Regions from separate parts of the Pseudomonas izuensis genome, predicted to be linked through region 3. Evidence: predicted binding sites of a transcription regulator. Region 3 holds the regulator's gene; each other region holds the start of a gene.
The links. The regulator FliA, encoded in region 3, starts transcription of late flagellar genes. The targets are predictions, from matches to a motif close to CTAAAGTTTNNNNNNNNNNNGCCGNTAA.
Positions count from the first base shown of each region.

Region 1: a site for FliA is predicted at 2,085-2,112, ahead of LAB08_RS08280 (methyl-accepting chemotaxis protein). Genes of this name have one in related genera too.
Region 2: a site for FliA is predicted at 2,192-2,219, ahead of LAB08_RS23865 (methyl-accepting chemotaxis protein). Genes of this name have one in related genera too.
Region 4: a site for FliA is predicted at 3,026-3,053, ahead of motA (flagellar motor stator protein MotA). Genes of this name have one in related genera too.

Region 1 is NZ_AP017423.2:1,822,895-1,827,888, reverse strand. It holds gene LAB08_RS08285 (type I polyketide synthase) at 1-1,817, opposite strand, end outside; gene LAB08_RS08280 (methyl-accepting chemotaxis protein) at 2,143-3,708, shown strand; gene LAB08_RS08275 (alpha/beta family hydrolase) at 3,972-4,649, opposite strand; gene ccoN (cytochrome-c oxidase, cbb3-type subunit I) at 4,741-4,994, shown strand, end outside.
Region 2 is NZ_AP017423.2:5,365,282-5,370,275, forward strand. It holds gene LAB08_RS23860 (PepSY domain-containing protein) at 82-387, shown strand; gene LAB08_RS23865 (methyl-accepting chemotaxis protein) at 452-2,077, opposite strand; gene LAB08_RS23870 (transporter) at 2,352-3,374, shown strand; gene LAB08_RS23875 (inorganic phosphate transporter) at 3,625-4,994, shown strand, end outside.
Region 3 is NZ_AP017423.2:5,160,469-5,165,462, forward strand. It holds gene LAB08_RS22895 (chemotaxis protein CheA) at 1-1,377, opposite strand, end outside; gene LAB08_RS22900 (protein phosphatase CheZ) at 1,432-2,220, opposite strand; gene LAB08_RS22905 (chemotaxis response regulator CheY) at 2,240-2,611, opposite strand; gene fliA (RNA polymerase sigma factor FliA) at 2,778-3,518, opposite strand; gene fleN (flagellar synthesis regulator FleN) at 3,515-4,345, opposite strand; gene flhF (flagellar biosynthesis GTPase FlhF) at 4,462-4,994, opposite strand, start outside.
Region 4 is NZ_AP017423.2:528,327-533,320, forward strand. It holds gene asd (archaetidylserine decarboxylase) at 1-538, opposite strand, end outside; gene LAB08_RS02325 (rhodanese-like domain-containing protein) at 548-1,372, opposite strand; gene LAB08_RS02330 (HDOD domain-containing protein) at 1,414-2,955, opposite strand; gene motA (flagellar motor stator protein MotA) at 3,122-3,973, shown strand; gene motB (flagellar motor protein MotB) at 4,136-4,994, shown strand, end outside.

The DNA.
Region 1 (4,994 bases), 3.3 Mb from region 3:
ATGCGGGTGACACCCACTTGCAAGGCAAACAGTGCAGGTTGCGCGAATTCAGTCAGATGATAACGGTCATCACCCTGCTCGCCCGCCAGTTCGCCAATCAATGAATAACCGGACAGCGGTTGGAAAATGGCGTCCACCTCGGCAACCGCCTGATGGAAAATCGGGTCGGCCAGTAATGACTTGCCCATGCCCTGCCACTGCGATCCATTGCCGGAGAAGACGAACACCGGTCCGCTTGCCTGATCCAGGGCACGGCCGCTTTCCAGCACCGTCGACAACGCCGGAACGCCCGGCTCAGTGGCGAAGTCCAACAGTGCCTGGGCACTCCCCAGGGCTTGTGCGCCAAACACCACGACCCGTTGCGGGTGCAACTCGCGTCGAAAGATCGACTGGTAGGCCACGTCGTAAAGGTCGGCCGACTCTGGCCCGGACAAAAATTGCGCGAGTTGTTCGGACTGAGCCGCAAGCGCTGCGCTGTCCTTGGCAGTGACCATCAGCGGCACCGTCTGCCCTTGCCGGCTCGGCGCTTGCGGCACAGGTGGCGGACTTTCCAGGATGACGTGGGCGTTGGCCCCGCCAAAACCAAAGGAGTTGACCCCGACCACCAGTTTCCCATCGGCTTTGAGCGCCTGGGTTTCGGTGACCACACTGAGGTTGAGGTCAGCGAACGGAATGTTTGGATTGAGTTTCTTGATACCGATGGTGGCCGGTACCTTGCGTTCGACCACGCAGTACAACGCTTTCATCAAACCGGCAACACCCGAGGCGGCTTCCAGGTGCCCGATGTTGCTTTTGATCGAACCGATCAGCAGTGGCTTATCCACAGGGCGCTGCTGCCCCAGTGCCTCACCGATGGCCCGGCTTTCGATCGGATCGCCCACTGGCGTGCCCGTACCGTGAGCTTCCAGGTAGTCGATGTCCGCCGCATCGATGCCGGCGACGTCATAGGCCTGCTTCATCAGGGCAATCTGCGCCGTCGCGCTCGGGACGGTCAGACTCGACTTTCGCCCATCCGTATTGGCTGCGCTGCCGGCAACGACGGCCAGGATCTGGTTACCGTCCTGGATCGCCTTGTCGTAATCCTTCAGGTAGAACAGCCCCGCGCCTTCAGACCGGACATAGCCATCGGCGGATTCATCGAACACATGGCATTGCCCCGTACGCGACAACATGGATGCCTTGGCAAAGATCAGAAAACCGAACGGGTGAAGATGCAGGCTGACACCACCGGTAATCGCCTGCTCTATATCGCCGTTCTGAATGGCCTGGCAAGCCTGGTGAAAGGCAATCAGGGAAGAAGAGCACGCCGTGTCGATGGCCATGCTCGGACCTTGCAGGTCATAAAAGAAAGATAACCGGTTGGCGGCGATACTGAAGGTATTACCGGTAGCGGTTGCGCCATCGACCGTCGACATGTCATGCGCCAGGCGATACCCATAGTCGACACTGGCAATCCCCAGGTAAACACCGCAATCGCTGCCACGCAGGCTCGACGGCTTGACGCCGGCGTTCTCGAACACTTCCCAGCCAAGTTCCAGCAACAGACGCTGCTGAGGGTCCATGACCGCCGCTTCACGAGGAGAAATATTGAAGAACCCGGCATCGAACGTCGAAATATCGCCCAGGGAACCGGCAGCAAACGTATAGGACGTCGCAGGGTTTGCCTTGTCCGGGTGCAGGAACTCGTCCTTGGACCAACGGGAAAAATCCGCTTGGGTAATAAAGCTCTGTCGATCCAGCAGGTGCGGCCAAAAAGTTGCAGTTGTAGAGCCTGGAAAACGGAACGACGTCCCTATAATTGCAACTTTCTTACGCATTACGACTAGCCCTTTTTATACCCGGCCCCTTTGAAGAAGGCCGAACAACAATCAAATTCCATTAATGTAAATGCTGGTAAACCGGCGACACCCTGGGTGTTATTTACTTCTTCCTACCTGACCGAAGATAACGCCCTACGCAAAATAGCGGCGAATCATACGCGCCGAGTCCATCAAGGGGAACCTGAAAAGTTCAACCGCCGGGCAGGAAAATTCCTTCAGTTCACGCTCCCGATTTGAGACATACGTCAGGCTTTCGAAAAAATACTCAACAAATACACGACCCGGCCGACAACCTTTGAAAGCCTTGCGGATAAAACATGCCATGCGTAACAACCAGCCAATTACACAACGCGAACGGACCTTCCCGGCTCAGCAACGGTTGATTTCCACCACCGATTCCAAGGGCATGATCACCTACTGCAACGATGCCTTCGTCGAGATCAGCGGGTTTTCTCGTGAGGAACTGATCCGTGCGCCGCATAACCTGGTGCGTCATCCCGACGTTCCTTCTGCGGTGTTCGCACATATGTGGGGCACACTGAAACAAGGCTTGCCATGGATGGGTATTGTCAAGAATCGCTGCAAGAGCGGTGATCATTACTGGGTTAACGCCTACGTGACACCGGTCTTCGAAGGCAATCAGGTGATCGGTTACGAGTCGGTGCGGGTCAAACCCACCGCCGAACAGATCCGCCGCGCCGAAGCGCTCTACCAACGCATCAACCAGGGCAAGTCGGCCGTTCCTACTACCGATAAATGGCTGCCGGTCCTTCAGGATTGGCTACCGTTCATTCTGGTCAGCCAGTTGAGCTTCACTATCGGCGCCTCGCTCAACTCCCACTGGGGTTTCGCCCTGGCCGCCGGCCTTTCGGTGCCGCTGGGCCTGATGGGCCTGAGCTGGCAGCAACGCGGGATCAAGCGCCTGTTGCGACTGGCCGAGCAGACCACGTCCGACCCCTTGATCGCGCAGATGTACACCGACAGCCGCGGCGCCCAGGCGCGCCTGGAGATGTCGATTCTCAGTCAGGAAGCACGCCTGAAAACCTGCCTGACCCGTCTGCAGGACACCGCCGAGCACCTGACCGACCAAGCGAAACAGTCCGATGCCTTGGCGCATAACAGTTCCAGCGGCCTGGAACGCCAACGGGTGGAGACCGAGCAAGTGGCCACCGCCGTCAACCAGATGGCGGCCACCACTCAGGAAGTCGCCAGTCATGTACAGCGCACGGCCGATGCGACGCAGGAAGCCAATCGCCTGACCGGCCGCGGTCGTGACATTGCCGGGGAAACCCGCGAAGCCATTCAGCGCCTGTCGGCCGCGGTCGGGGAAACCGGCCTGACCGTGACCCAACTGGCCAAGGACAGCAATGAGATTGGTGGCGTGGTCGACGTGATCAAGGGCATTGCCGACCAGACCAACCTGCTGGCGCTCAACGCCGCCATCGAAGCGGCCCGTGCCGGCGAAATGGGTCGTGGCTTTGCGGTGGTGGCGGATGAAGTCCGGCAACTGGCGCAACGCACCAGCGAATCCACCGGGCAGATTCACGCCCTGATCGCCAAGCTGCAACAGACCGCCGGCACCGCGGTGCAAACCATGGAAGCCGGACATCGCCAGGCCGAAGAGGGTGTGGCTCGGGTACTGGAAGCGGATCAGGCACTGGTGGGGATCAGCGAAGCGGTGGCCAACATCACCGACATGACCACCCAGATCGCTGCGGCGACTGAAGAGCAAAGTGCCGTGGCCGAAGAAATCAGCCGCAACATCAGCAACATCTCGCACCTGGCCGACCAGACCTCGGAACAGGCGCAGAACTCGGCGCTGCTGAGTGAAGAGCTGACCAAAACGGCCAATACCCAGTATTCGTTGGTGGAGCGGTTTAACCGCTGATTGATGCTGCGAACAAAAAACCCGGATGGTGGAAGCCTCCGGGTTTTTTATTGTCAGTCTGAAGGTGATGTTGCCTGTTCGGGCCTCATCGCTGGCAAGCCAGCTCCCACAGGGTTTTGTATTGTTCACAAAGTCCGAATCACACCACAGATCACTGTGGGAGCTGGCTTGCCAGCGATGTGTTCACAAAGTCCGAATCACACCACAGATCACTGTGGGAGCTGGCTTGCCAGCGATGAGGCCATCACTGCCGGCAAAAAAACTCACTGAAGAAATGCAGCCACTCTCTGCGCCGCAGCCGTCAAATGCTGTTCATGGCTAAACCCCGAAGCCTTCAACGGCTTCAAATCATGATCCCCCGCCACCAGCCAAAACACCTCGATGTTCGGTGACAGGTCGTATCCCTCGACCGCCTCACGATTGCCCAACGCATCCCGCTCCCCCTGCACGATCAACGCCCGCGTCTTCAACCCGGCCAAATGCTCGACCCGCGGTTTCTCCGGTTTGCCCACGGCATAAAACGGATAGCCCAGGCACACCAGCGCATCCGCGCCCAGTTCATCCGCGAGCAGACTGGCCATCCGCCCACCCATGGACTTGCCGCCAATAGCCAGTGGCCCGGCGACATGGCGTCGCACCTGGGCATATACCTCACGCCAACACTCCAGCAGCTTCGGCGCCGGATTGGGTGGACGCTTGCCGCCATCGACACGCCGTTGCGCCATGTACGCAAATTCGAAGCGCAGGACGTTGACGCCAAGCGCCGCCAGGCGTGCGGTCATGTCGTTCATCCAGTCGCTGTCCATCGGCGCGCCGGCACCGTGGGCGAGGATCAGCGTGGCCGATGCCGGCGCGGCCGCGGCATTCCACAACCATCCATGTTGCTGCACGCACTGCGCCCATTGATCCCCGTCAATACCGGCCTTGTGCTGTTTGTCCATGCTTGCCTCGCTTTTAGTCTGCCTATAACTCCAGGCGAAGGGGACGTTGCCTTGCACACGCCCGATTCGGCTGAACCGTGGATGGGGAACCATGAACACTTCTATCAGTACCGCCTACAACTACAAGGTGGTCCGCCAATTCGCCATTATGACGGTGGTGTGGGGCATCGTCGGCATGGGGCTCGGGGTTTTTCTCGCCGCCCAGTTGGTCTGGCCCGAACTCAACTTCAATTTGCCGTGGACCAGTTTCGGCCGTTTGCGCCCGCTGCACACCAACGCGGTGATCTTCGCCTTCGGCGGCTGCGCCCTGTTCGCCAGTTCGCTCTACTCGGTACAGCGCACCTG
Region 2 (4,994 bases), 200 kb from region 3:
GGACAACGGGGATTTAAGGCTGAATTAAGTTGCCACGGATAACCTGATCCCACTTAAACAGCTCCCCCAGGAAAGACGCTCATGAAAACCTTGACTGCCCTGTTCGCGGTTGCAACCCTGACCCTCGCTGCCGGTCTGGCCCAGGCCGATGTACGAGTGGACGAAATTCCACAACTGGTCAAGGACGGCAAGATCAAGCCACTGGAAGACCTGAACCAGATCGCGCTGCAACTGCATCCGGGGGCGACCATTACCAAAACCGAACTGGACAACCACTTCAACGGTTTCGAGTATGAAATCGAACTGCGCGACGCCCAAAACGTGAAGTGGGACGTGGACATCGATGCCGCGACCGGCAAGGTTTTGAAAAACAAACAGGACAAATAAATCCGCTTCAACACCAGCCGCACGATGTTCCGATCGTGCGGCTTTTTTTCGTCTGGCCGATGGGTCAGGCGCTCAGGCGCGCCGTCACCTCGTTCAACTCTCCCGACAACCCGTGCAGGTTGTTGCTCGCCGCTTCGGTGCGCTGCACGTTGTCCAGGTTGGTACTGGCGATGCTGGTGATTTCGGTGAGGTTGCGCGAGATGTCTTCGGCCACCGAGGTCTGCTCTTCGGCGGCGGTGGCGATCTGGCGGTTCATGTCGCGGATGGCTTCCACGGCCAGGGTGATGCGCTCCAGCATGGCGCCGGCCTCGGTCACTTGCTGGACACTTTCCTCGCTGCGCGACTGACCGCTTTCAATCGCCTGCGCGGCATCCACCGCGCCGGTCTGCACGGTCTGAATGATCTGGTTGATCTCGATGATCGACGCCGCCGTGCGTTGCGCCAGGCTGCGCACTTCATCGGCCACCACCGCAAACCCGCGCCCGGCTTCACCGGCACGGGCCGCTTCGATGGCAGCGTTGAGCGCCAGCAAGTTGGTCTGTTCGGCGATACCGCGGATCACTTCCAGTACTTTGCCGATGCGACCGCTGTCGGTTTCCAGCTGACGGATGACTGTGGCGGTATTGGCGATTTCGCCGCGCATCCGGGTAATGGTGTGGATGGTGCCCTGCATGACTTTTTCGCCCTGCTGCGCCGAATGGTCGGCGTCATCAGCGGCACGCGCCGCATCGGCGGCATGGCGGGCGACTTCCTGGGCGGTGGCGGACATTTCGTTCATCGCCGTGGCCACCTGATCGGTACGGTTGAACTGCTCATTGGTGCCGGACGCCATCAGGGTCGCGATCGCATTCAGTTCACCGCTGGCGCTGTCCAGATTCGTGGCGCTGCGCTGCAACCGGTTGAAGGTTTCGGCGAGAAAGTCGCGCAGCGTATTGGCGGCCATCGCCAGTTTGCCCAGTTCGTCCTGACGGGTGCTGGCCACGCGCTCGGCAAGCTTGCCCCGGCTGAGTTGCGCCACGTATTCGATCAGTTGGCGAATCGGCTCGACCAGGTTGCGGTTGACCAGCCACAGGCTCAGCAAACCGATCAGCAGACCCGAGACCAGCATCACGATGATCCCCAGCATCACGGTGTTGTCGGCACTGGCGCTGATCAGCTTCGATTGCTCGGTGCCCTGCTTGCGCAACTCGTTGACCAATTCACTCATCTGATCGCTGGTCGCGCGGTCCACGCCTTTGACCGCGGTGTCGCCCACCGTCGGGTCGGCGCCAGCCGCCACGTAGGCATCACGGCCCTTCTGGTAAGCGGCGCCCAACTGGCGATGCTCATCGCGCAGGCGCTCGATGCGAGCCTTGAGTGACGGCTCGATGTCCTTCTGCCCCGCCAGTTCGCCGAGGATGCCCTGCACATCGCGCTGGCGGTCCTCGAACTGCTTCCAGTATTTGTCCAGGTCCGCCGGTTGCTTGCCGCGCAACAGAACGTTTTTCCACTCTTGCACCTGCACCTTGAATTGCAGGTTGGCTTCGTCGATCAATTGCGACGTGTGCAACGGCCCTTCGATCAAGTTGGCGTAGCGCTGCACGCCGCTGGAGAGAAAGTGAAAACAGGCCAGGGCGATCAACAGCATCGCAAACAGGCTGCCGCTCAACAGGGCGAGAATTTGCGCTCTCAAGGACTTTTGCAAAAGCATCGGAAGGTACTCGTGGCAGGAATGAGACACGCCCGGTGAAGGCGTGAAAGGTGTTCAAACATCCCTGTCTGCGGCGTTGGCTTTGGGCCAAGGGCGCGCAACTTACCTCAAGCGGGATCGGCGTGCCAGAGCGGTTCTTTAGCTGAATCCGACCGCCGGTATGGCCATTTTTTGCATTCACTTTGTCGTCACAAAAACGTCATGAAGCCTTGCGATGATGCGGCTCAAGTGAACCTGTAAAACCCGCGACAGGCGCCTTCCCTTGCGAGTCCTCATGAACCACAGCATCGATCAAAGCCATCGCGATACGGATCTGTTCGGCCTGCTCTACGGCTTCAGTTTCCGCCCGGGCGAGCGCGGGCGGGAGATCGACTCGGCCAGGGCGTTGCAATGCCTGCAACAACCGGACGACAGCGACGAATTCCTCTGGCTGCACCTGAATCTCGCCCATGCCGCGTGCGAGCGCTGGATGAAAAGCCATCTGGAATTGCCCGACGAGTTTTTCGAAGCGCTGCATGAAGGTTCACGCTCGACGCGCATCGAGCATGTCGATTCGGCATTGTTGGCGGTGGTCAACGATGTGGTGTTCAACCTCAGCAGCATGGTCTCGTCGGATGTCTCGACGCTGTGGGTGTGCGTGCGCAGTCGGTTGATCATCAGTGCGCGCCTGCAACCGCTGCACTCGGTAGACAAGTTGCGCTCCTCGGTGAAGGCCGGCGAGCGCTTTCGCTCGCCCCTGGAATTGCTGGTGCACCTGCTGCGCGATCAGGGCGAAGTGCTGACGCAGATCGTGCGCAAGACCAGCCTGAGCGTGGATCAGATCGAAGACGAGTTGCTGTCCTCGCGCCTGTCCACCAACCGCGCCGAACTGGGCGCCAACCGACGGGTGCTGGTGCGCCTGCAACGCCTGCTGGCGCTGGAACCGGGCTCGTTGTTGCGACTGCTCAATCGCCCGCCGCCTTGGTTGCAAAAGGAAGACGTCAAGGAGCTGCGCAAATCCACCGAGGAGTTCGCCCTGATCATCAACGACATGACGGCGCTGAGCGAACGCATCAAGTTGTTGCAGGAAGAAATCGCCGCCAACCTCAACGAACAGAGCAACCGCACGCTGTTCACCCTGACCGTGGTCACGGTGCTGGCGCTGCCGATCAACATCATTGCCGGTTTCTTCGGCATGAACGTCGGCGGCGTGCCGCTTTCCCAGGACCCGGAAGGCTTCTGGATTCTGGTGGCGCTGGTCGCGACATTCACCCTGATTGCGGGACGCTGGGCGTTTCGTAAGCGACGGGATTATTGAACACGCTTGAAATCCTGTGGGAGCGAGCCTGCTCGCGAAAGCGGTGTGTCAGACACACAATTGTTGAATCCAATACCGTTTTCGCGAGCAGGCTCGCTCCCACAGGTTTCAGGTTTCACCGCGACAGAGGAGTGGTGGATTCGGATGATCGGATCCACAAAAAGCCCAAACCCTGACCCAAAGCAGCCTCCCTGTAACATTTCGCAACGATCATGGCGGATACCCCCTTCCCTCCAAAGGAATGTCCGGCATGGCTACGCCTTCCTTCTCCCCCGCCCAGGCGCCCACCAGTAGCGGTAAACCGCAGTTCGATAAAAAACCCGGTCTGCTCACCCTCGTGGTGTTTTTCGCGGTGCTGGCCTTGGGGCTGTTGTTTACTGCCTACAGCCTGATGCACGACATGAACGAACTCGGCACCGTGGTGACCACCTGGACGCCGTTTCTGCTGTTGGGCGTGGCGTTGGTCATTGCCCTGGGCTTCGAATTCGTCAACGGTTTCCATGACACCGCCAACGCCGTGGCCACGGTGATTTACACCCACTCGCTGCCGCCGAATGTCGCGGTGGTGTGGTCCGGGTTCTTCAACTTCCTCGGGGTGTTGCTGTCCAGCGGCGCGGTGGCGTTCGGCATCATCGCGTTGCTGCCGGTGGAGCTGATTCTGCAAGTCGGTTCCTCCGCCGGTTTCGCGATGATCTTCGCCCTGCTGATCGCGGCCATCCTGTGGAACCTCGGCACTTGGTGGCTGGGCCTGCCGTCTTCGTCGTCGCACACGCTGATCGGTTCGATCATCGGTGTAGGCGTGGCCAACGCCCTGATGCACGGGCGTGACGGCACCAGTGGCGTGGACTGGGCGCAGGCGACCAAGATCGGCTATGCGTTGTTGCTTTCGCCTCTGGTCGGCTTCGGCTGCGCTGCGTTGCTGTTGCTGGCGCTGCGCGCGTTCGTCAAGAATCGTGCGTTGTACAAGGAGCCGAAGGGCAACACGCCACCGCCATGGTGGATTCGCGGCCTGTTGATCCTCACCTGCACGGGCGTGTCCTTTGCTCACGGCTCCAACGACGGACAGAAAGGCATGGGCCTGATCATGTTGATCCTGGTCGGCACCCTGCCCATGGCTTACGCGTTGAACCGCACCATGCCCGCCGATCAGGCATTGCAGTTTGCCGCCGTGGCTGAAGTCACTCAGCAAGCGCTGGTGAAAAGCGCACCGCTGCCGGCCCCGGCCGACCCGCGCCCGGTGCTGTCCGACTACGTGCGCAGCAAGGAAGCAACGCCACAACTGGTGCCGGCGCTCGCCGCGCTGACCGGCAGCATCGGTGCTCAGGTCAAGGGTTATGGCGCGTTGTCGAAAGTCCCTGCCGAGGCCGTGGGCAACGTGCGTAACGACATGTACCTGACCAGCGAAACCATTCGCCTGATGGACAAGAACAAGGTCGGCAATTTCGACGCCGACACCAACGGCAAGCTGCAACTGTTCAAGCAGCAGATCGACAGCTCCACGCGGTTCATTCCGTTGTGGGTGAAGATTGCCGTGGCCATCGCCCTGGGCCTGGGCACCATGGTCGGCTGGAAACGCATTGTGGTGACGGTTGGCGAAAAGATCGGCAAGACCCACCTGAC
Region 3 (4,994 bases):
TTCCAGAATGATTTCTTTCTTGAGCTGGCGAGCCAGGTCGCGAACCAGGCGCGGAAAGCGCCCGAAGACTTTCTTGATCGGTTGCATCCGGGTCTTCATGACCGCGGTCTGCAGGTCGGCCGTCACCACGTCGAGGTTCGACACGGCCTTGGACATGGCTTCGTCGCCACTGTTGAGACCCAGGCGAACCAGACGGTTACGCACCAGTACCAGTTCACCAACCATGTTCATGATTTCGTCGAGACGCGCGGTATCGACCCGCACGGTGGTCTCGGCTTCGCTGGCCGGTTTTTCCGCCGGCGGCGCAGCTTGGGCACGGGCTGGAGCCGGTGCGGCAGTGGGTGCTGGAGCGGGCGTTTCGGTTTTCGGCTCAGGTGCCTTGGCCGCAGGTGCAGGTGCAGCCTTGGCGACAGGGGCCACCACCGGAGTGCTGGCGCCGGTGACGGCTGCCGATGTGCTGCCGACTTCGGTGAACTTGCCTTTGCCGTGCAATTCGTCGAGCAGCGATTCGAATTCGTGATCGGTAATCAGGTCGCTACCGGCTGCGGCGGCCGTTGGCGCCGCAGGCGTCGGCACCGAAGCAATGGCCGATTCCAGCGCCTCGACGGCAAAGTTGCCCTTGCCGTGCAATTGGTCGAGCAGCGCTTCGAATTCGTCGTCGGTGATGTCGGAACTGTCGCCCGCGGCTTTCGGAGCCTCCGGCGCGGCAGGTGCAACAGGGGCCACCACCGCATCCACGGCGAACTGGCCTTTACCGTGCAATTGGTCGAGCAACGACTCGAACTCGGCATCGGTGATTTCGTCGCTGGCAACGCCATCGCCAGCAGGTGCAGGTGCAGCCGCCGGCGCCTCGGCCTGAGCCTTGACGGCGTTCAGCGAGTCCAGCAGTTGTTCGAATTCATTGTCGGTGATGTCACCCGATTCGCTTTGTGCGACAGGCTCTTCAACCACTTCGGCAACGGGCGCAGGTGCAGCCTCGTCTGCCGTTTGCGGCTCGGCCAGACGGGCCAGTGCCGCGAGCAGTTCAGGTGTGGCCGCCGTGATCGGGCTGCGCTCGCGGACTTCGCTGAACATGCTGTTCACCGCGTCCAGTGCTTCGAGAACCACGTCCATCAGTTCCGAATCGACGCGACGTTCGCCCTTGCGCAGGATGTCGAATACGTTCTCGGCGATGTGGCAGCACTCCACCAGCTCGTTGAGCTGGAGGAAGCCGGCGCCCCCTTTTACAGTGTGAAAACCGCGAAAAATTGCATTGAGCAAGTCCGCATCATCCGGCCGGCTTTCCAGCTCGACCAGTTGCTCGGACAGTTGCTCTAGAATCTCGCCGGCCTCAACCAGGAAATCCTGAAGGATCTCTTCATCGGCGCCGAAGCTCATTAATGGTGTGCTCCTAACAGGTTTAAAAACCCAAAAAACCTAAAATTCCGAACCCTAAAAACCCAGGCTGGATAGCAAATCGTCCACATCGTCCTGACCGGACACAACGTCTTCTCTTTTATCGGCATGAATCTGCGGACCTTCACCCTGAGAGAGATGTTTTTGTGGATCTTTTTCGGCAAGCATCGCATCACGGTCATGTTCGATGCCCGCAAAGCGGTCCACCTGGCTGGCCATGAGTACGAGCTTGAGCAGGTTGCTTTCAACTTCGGTGACCAGTTGGGTCACACGCTTGATCACTTGACCTGTGAGGTCCTGGTAATCCTGGGCAAGCAGGATGTCATTGAGATTGCTCGACACCGCGCGGCCGTCCTCGGCGCTGCGTGTCAGGAAGCCGTCGACCCGGCGCGCCAGTTCGCGGAACTCTTCAGCCCCGACTTCGCGACGCATGAACCGTCCCCAGTCGGTGCTCAGGGCCTGGGCTTCTTCGCTCAGGCGACTGACCAGCGGCGTGGCGTTTTCCACCAGGTCCATGGTGCGGTTGGCCGCGGCCTCGGTCAGCTTGACCACATACCCCAGACGCTCGGTGGCATCGGTGATCTGTGACACTTCCTCGGCTTGCGGCATGTGCGGGTCGATCTGGAAATTGACGATCGCACTGTGCAACTCGCGGGTGAGCTTGCCCACTTCCTGATACAGGCCGCGGTCACGGGTCTGGTTGAGCTCATGGATCAATTGCACAGCATCGCCGAACCTGCCTTTTTCAAGGCTCGCGACCAGTTCGACGGCGTGTTTTTTCAAGGTCGATTCAAAATCGCCCTGCGAAGATTCGTTATGCCCCATAGCTCCCCCGTGGCGCAGTTCAACCGATGCGTTCGAAAATCTTCTCGATTTTTTCTTTCAACGCCTGGGCCGTGAAGGGTTTGACCACATAGCCGTTTACACCGGCCTGGGCCGCTTCGATGATCTGCTCGCGCTTGGCTTCAGCGGTCACCATCAGCACCGGCAGGTGCTTGAGCTTTTCATCGGCACGCACGTGGCGCAGCAGATCGATACCGGTCATGCCAGGCATGTTCCAGTCCGTTACCAGAAAGTCGATGCTCCCGCTGTTGAGTACCGGAATGGCGGTAGTGCCATCGTCGGCCTCGACCGTGTTGGTGAACCCCAGGTCACGCAACAGGTTTTTTATGATCCGCCGCATCGTTGAGAAGTCATCAACGATGAGGATTTTCATGTTCTTGTCCAATTCGACCTCCAAGCAGACTAAAACGCGCCCAGCACCTGGACGCGCCATTTCAATCAATCTGGCAAAGCACTCGATGACTGTCTGGAGTACAGCGGATCGAGACCGGCGCGGTTCATCACCCCACCAGCCACGTCGCAGTGCCCCCACACTGCCTTCAGCGCGCTCGCCACTCTCCCAAACGCCCCCGCAAACGGGCCGCGCACTGGCTGTGTAACTGGCTGACCCGAGATTCGCTGACCCCCAGGACCTCACCGATTTCCTTGAGGTTCAACTCTTCGTCGTAGTACAGCGCCAACACCAGTCGCTCACGCTCCGGCAAATTGGCAATCGCGTCCGCCAGCGCCGCCTGGAAGCGTTCATCTTCCAGATCGCGTGACGGTTCGAGATGAGCACTCGCGCCATCCTCGTGCAGCCCTTCGTGTTCGCCGTCCTGCAACAGATCGTCGAAACTGAATAACCGGCTGCCCAGGGTGTCGTTCAAAATCCCGTAATAATCGTCGAGACTCAATTGGAGTTCGGCCGCAACTTCGTGATCTTTAGCGTCACGGCCGGTTTTAGCTTCAATCGAGCGAATGGCGTCGCTGACCATGCGGGTATTGCGGTGGACCGAACGTGGCGCCCAGTCCCCCTTGCGCACTTCGTCGAGCATGGCGCCGCGGATACGGATGCCCGCGTACGTTTCGAAACTCGCGCCTTTGCTGGCGTCGTATTTGGTCGACACTTCAAGCAGGCCGATCATCCCGGCCTGGATCAGGTCTTCGACCTGGACGCTGGCCGGCAGGCGCGCCAGCAAGTGGTAGGCAATGCGTTTGACCAGTGGCGCGTAACGCTCGATCAGCTCGTACTGCGCGTCACGCGCCGACTTCTTGTAGAGGTTGTAACCGCTGGCTGTCATAGCACCGGTCCTGCCGTCTGTTGCACGAGGCGCTCGACGAAAAACTCCAGGTGCCCGCGCGGGTTGGCCGGCAGCGGCCAGGTATCGACCTTTTGTGCGATTGCCTTGAAGGCCAGCGAGCACTTGGAACGCGGAAAGGCTTCGTAGACGGCACGTTGTTTCTGCACGGCCTTGCGTACGCTTTCGTCGTAAGGCACGGCGCCGACGTATTGCAGGGCGACGTCGAGGAAGCGGTCCGTGACCTTGGTCAACTTGGCAAACAGGTTGCGACCTTCCTGCGGGCTCTGCGCCATGTTCGCCAGGACGCGGAAGCGGTTCATGCCGTAATCGCGGTTGAGCAATTTGATCAAGGCGTAGGCGTCGGTGATCGAAGTCGGTTCGTCGCAGACCACCAGCAATACTTCCTGTGCCGCGCGCACAAAGCTGACTACCGAGTCACCAATACCCGCAGCGGTGTCGATCACCAGCACGTCGAGGTTGTCGCCGATGTCGCTGAACGCCTGGATCAGGCCGGCATGCTGCGCCGGGCTCAAATGAACCATGCTCTGGGTGCCGGACGCGGCCGGCACGATGCGGATGCCGCCAGGCCCCTGCAACAGCACGTCGCGCAGCTCGCAGCGGCCTTCGATCACGTCGGCCAGGGTACGTTTGGGTGTCAGGCCCAGCAGAACGTCGACGTTCGCCAGCCCCAGGTCGGCGTCCAGCAGCATGACGCGCCGGCCAAGCTCAGCCAAAGCCAGGGACAAGTTCACTGACACGTTAGTTTTCCCGACGCCACCTTTGCCGCCGGTCACCGCGATCACCTGTACGGGATGCATGCTGCCCATGTTATTTCTTTACCTTGTCTTGCATAGACGGAGGCCACATTACTGGCTGCGCGTTCGCAAATGGAACAATGCATGGCAGACCATCGATGTAGGTACAAAAACTATTCATTTTCACCTCAGCCTACCTGTTTGGTCGGGCTGTGGTAGATATCAGCGAACATGTCAGCCATGGCTTCTTCGCTGGGCTCTTCCTGCATTTGCACGCTAACGGCCCGACTGACCAGTTGATGACGACGCGGCAGATGCAAATCATCCGGGATCCGCGGGCCGTCGGTCAGGTAGGCCACCGGCAATTCATGGCTGATGGCCAGGCTCAACACCTCGCCCAGACTCGCCGTTTCATCCAGTTTAGTCAGGATGCAGCCAGCGAGCCCGCAACGCTTGTAACTGTGATAAGCGGCGGTTAGAACCTGTTTCTGGCTGGTGGTTGCCAGGACCAGGTAATTTTTTGACTTGATGCCACGCCCGGCCAGGCTTTCAAGCTGCATGCGCAGGGCCGGATCGCTGGCTTGCAGGCCGGCGGTATCGATCAGCACGACGCGCTTGCGCAGCAGTGGATCCAGTGCCTGCACCAGCGATTGCCCCGGATCGACGTGGGTCACCGATACATTGAGAATCCGGCCCAGGGTCTTGAGTTGCTCCTGGGCAC
Region 4 (4,994 bases), 2.1 Mb from region 3:
CGAACAGTTCCGGCACGTTTTCAGCGGTGGTCTGGTTGACCGAGAACAGACGGCCCGGAATGTAGATCATCTCGCGCAAGGTGCCGGCCAGCGGCATGTGCACGCGGTGGTAGTCCTTCGGTGACAGGTAAATGGTCGCGAAATCACCGCCCATGAACGGCGCGGCATTCGCCGCATCGCCACCCAGCAGTTCCAGTACGCTGAAACTGTGGCCCTTGGCCTGGAACACGCGACCGTGTTCGATCGGGCCGAGTTGGCTGACCGCGCCGTCGGCGGGGCTGAGGATCGCGCCCGGTGTTTGGTCCAGTGGGCGCGCACCGTCTTTCAAGGCGCGGGTAAAGAAGGCGTTGAAGTGTTCGTAGGCGGTGAGGTCTTCGACCAGGGCTTCGGACATGTTCACCTGGTAACGCTGGGCGAACCAGGCGGTGAAGGCATTCTTGAACCAGCGCACGCGGCATTCGGCGATGCAGCCGGCCATTCGCGAGAGCAGGTTGTGGGGCAGCAGGTACTGGCTGACGATAAACAGACGCTTGTTCATTAACTGTCCTTAAAAACCTTGATTCTCTACGGGGGTATCGGGATGGTTGCCCCATTCGCCCCAGGAGCCGGCGTAGCCTTTGACCCGCGGATAACCGAGGGACTTGGCCACCAGATAGGTGAAGCCAGAGCGATGGTGAGTCTGGCAGTGGGTAATCACTTCTTTGTCTTTGCTGATCCCGAGTTGTTCGAGGATCTGCGGCATGTCGGTGCGGATGCGCAAGTTGCGCGCCTTGTCCATGCCCGCGGTCCATTCGAAATTGACCGCCCCGGGAATGTGCCCACCCTTGGCCGCGAGTACTTTTTCACCGGAAAACTCCAGCGGTCCGCGCGCGTCCCAGATCGCCAGGTCGGTTGCACCGAGACGGCTTTGCAGATACTCGCGGGTGGCGGTGGGCTCGTCGTGCAGGGTCAATGCCACCGGACCGCCAACCGCAGGCGGGATCTGGATCGACATGGGAAAACCTTCTGCCAGCCAGGCGGTCAGGCCACCGTCGACATAGTGGTACTTGCTGTGGCCGATGACATCCAGCAGCCAGATAAAGCGTCCGGCCCAACCGCCGCCTTCGTCGTCATAAACCACGTAGACCGCGTCAGGGTTATGTCCCAACTCACCGAACAGTGCTTCGAGTGCCGCTTGCGGCGGCATCAGCCCAGGCGCTGGCGCCTGGCCGAGTTGCGTGCGTTTCGGATCGACAAAGCGTGCGCCGGGGATATGCCCAGCGGCATAGCGCGCGCTGCTGGTCAGGTCCACCAGGATCAGTTCGCGGGCGTCGAGACGAGAGAGCAAGTCGCTCGGTTCGATCACCAGCGGCAAGCCAGAGAAGTCAGGCATGTGAGGTCTCCAGGGCACAAAAGGGAGGATTGTAGCGCAGCTTATTGTTGGCCGCGTCGGCTAAAACTGTGCAGGGCTTTCTCAATGCACTGCGCGGTTTTGCCGAAGGCTTGCAGGGTGATCTCTGAAAACGGTCCGCCGCCCTGATCCGCCACGACGATCATGATCACCCGGCCATTGTTGACCAGTGATCGCAGCAACAAGTGTTCACCGCTGAACTGCGAACGCAGGCTGTTGGGCAGCAGGGCGGAGAATTGCGCGTTGTTATCCGGGGTCAGGCGCACCTGGGCCTGTTGCGCGAGCAAGCGTTGCAGCACGGTGCTCTGGCTGACCGTGAAATTCAGCCCGGCCACCTCTTTCGGTAGTCCAGCAGTCTGATGCACCCGCAGATTGGCGTGGGTGCGGTCGGCCATCAGGATCATGACCCGGCGCATGCCGCACGCGACCAGTGCGTCACGGGCGGAGGTGGTCAGGTGCATGGCGTTGGTGAAACGACTCGGTTCGATCAGCAACTCGGCGCATTGTCTGCGCCACTTGGCCAGGTCTTCGGCGGTTGGCGCCGGGGCTGGCAGCAGGCCGGCGTGGACACGGTTCGTGCCCCACGGCCAGATCAGTGCAACGGCAGGGTGCCAGAGGTCTGGCATCGCATGATGGCGTCCGCTGTTAGCCGCCTGTTGGTGTAACTGTTGTTGCACCTCGTCCACTGGCATTTGCAGGTAAAGACTGGTCAGGTACTGCCAGCGTTCACTGTGCGGGCTGTCCCAGGCCTGTTGCGCCGAAAGTGCCAGGCCGTTGGCCAGCAGCACTGTGTTGGCCGGCTGATTAAGCCAACGGCGCAGGGTCGGGTCGTCATCGAGGCGGTTTTGCTGGCGTAATGGATGTTCGCTGTCGCGGGCAATGCGCAGGACTTTCACCAGTTCCCGTTGCTCGGTGAGTAGCAGTTTATAACCCTGTTGCACCCAGATCGGCAGGCGCCAGGTGTCCACCAGCGCCAGGCCGATTTCCAGCAGGCGAGCGCCGAACAATTGCTTTTCGACTTTGCGCGCCGACTCGCCTTTATGGATGACTCGCAGTTCCCAGTCTTCGAGCAATTGCGGGTGGGTCAGTGCCAGGGGCCACAGTGGAGAGAGGAACAGCAGGCTGCCCCAATGAATGTCCTGCCACAGGCGCGCGAGGCGGCTGGCAAAAAAACCGTTGGCCTGTTGAGTGGCGTGCTGGCTGATCATCTGCAATTGACGCAGCGCCTTTGGAATCTCGGCCATGGGTTCGGCCGGCAGGCGCTCGAGCAATTCTTCGGTGCGCTTCAGGCCGAGGCGATTGAGCGCGACCTCAAGGTTTTCCGCGGGTTCGCTCATGCTGCCATGCGTGTGTCGATTGGCTTCGCGAATCAGGCTCAGGGCCAGGGCCGGGCTGTCCTGCATCAATTCGGCGATGTCGCGCAGCGAGCTGCGACTGTCGCGGATCGCCCGGCAGACAAGGTCGTGACTGGCTTGCGGAATGGGTAGGCGCACGCCATCGAGAAGCTTGACCCAGCCTTCGAGCGTGGTTGGTTTTGGAGCCGGGACGTTCGTTTCGTTAGCCATGTCTGGAGGCGATCATCGTCTGGATTACCTATGCACGGAGTGGGTCAAATTAGCTTTTCGCCTGAACTGGCTATAGTCTGGCGCAGTTTTGCCGATAAGTAGAAGAAGAGATTTTTTAACTTCCGAATATGACCTTGAACCCGACTCAGTAAGTGCTCTCCTACCTATGGCTAAAATAATCGGCATCATCGTCGTATTCGCGAGCGTGCTCGGCGGATACGTGCTCTCACACGGCAAAATTGCCGCCCTGATCCAGCCTTTCGAGGTCATGATTATCGGGGGTGCGGCCCTCGGCGCATTCCTGCAGGCCAACCCCGGTCACATGACGATGCACGTGCTCAAGAAGTCCCTGAGCATGTTCGGTTCGCGTTTCAACAATGGCTACTACCTTGAAGTCCTGGGCCTGATTTACGAGATCCTCAACAAGAGTCGCCGCGAAGGCATGATGGCCATCGAAGGCGATATCGAAGATGCTGCCGCGAGCCCGATCTTCGCCAAGTACCCGTCGGTCCTCAAGGACGAGCGCATGACCGCGTTCATCTGCGATTACCTGCGCATCATGTCCTCCGGCAACATGGCCCCCCATGAGCTTGAAGGTCTGTTCGACATGGAACTCTATAGCCTCAAGGAGGAACTGGAACACCCTTCCCATGCCGTCAACGGCATTGCCGATGGCATGCCCGGTTTCGGTATCGTCGCCGCGGTACTGGGGATCGTGGTGACCATGGCCTCGCTGGGTGACGGCGACCAGAAATCCATCGGCCTGCACGTGGGTGCGGCACTGGTCGGTACCTTCTTCGGTATTCTCGCCGCCTACGGCTTCTTCGGTCCGCTGGCCCATTCCCTGGCTCACGACGCCAAGGAAGAACTGAATATCTATGAAGCCATCAAGGCCTCGCTGGTTGCCTCGGCTTCCGGCATGCCGCCATCGCTGGCCGTGGAGTTCGGACGCAAGGTTCTGTACCCGGCGCACCGTCCTAGCTTTGCTGAGCTGGAACAAGCGGTTCGTGGTCGATAGTGCTCTGTTTCGCAAATACGTTCCTTTTTTGGCGAGTGGCTGGTGTCGCCAGACAAGGCGCCGCGACGAGTCATAGCCCGCTATGGCGAGGAGCGGCAACGCCGTATGGCGACAACAGACACCGTCAAAAAGGAACAGTATTTGTGAGACAGAGCACTCTCCATGGAAAATAATCAGCCGATAATCATCAAGCGCGTCAAGCGCTATGCCGGCGGGCATCACGGTGGGGCGTGGAAAATCGCCTTCGCCGACTTCGCCACGGCGATGATGGCGTTCTTTCTGGTGTTGTGGCTGTTGTCCACGGCGACACCGGAACAGAAGCTTGCCATCGCCGGTTACTTCAAGGACCCGATCGGCTTCACCGAAAGCGGCACGCCGTACATCATTGATCTGGGCGGTACGCCAGAGTTGGCGCCGGAAAAAACCCTCAACCCCGAGGTGAAATCCCAGCCGCAGCCGGACAAGGTGACTGTCGACGCCGAACAGGTCGAAGGCATGGCCGAGATGGTGGAGAAGGAGCGCCTCGAACTGTTGCTGCAAGAGTTGCAAAACAAGGTCGAAGAAAACCCGCAGCTGCAGAAATTCAAAGACCAGATCATGTTCGAGATCACGCCGGACGGTTTGCGCATTCAGATCGTGGATGCCGAGAACCGGCCGATGTTCGACTCCGGCAGTGCCCGTCTGAAGCCGTATTTCGAAGACATCCTGCTGGCCATGGCCGACACCATCAAGGCCGTGCCGAACAAGATCAGCATCAGCGGCCACACCGATGCCAAGCCATACAGCGGCCAGGGTGATTTCGGCAACTGGGAGCTTTCTGCCAACCGTGCCAACGCCGCTCGCCGGGCGCTGGTCGCAGGTAGCTATCCGGATGCACAAGTGGCGCGGGTGGTCGGTTATGCCTCGTCGGCCTTGTTTGACCGCGAACATCCATTCAATCCGGTCAACCGCCGTATCGACATCATCGTACTGACCAAGAAAGCCCAGCGCGCCATCGAAGGTTCGCAAGGTGCGGAACCGG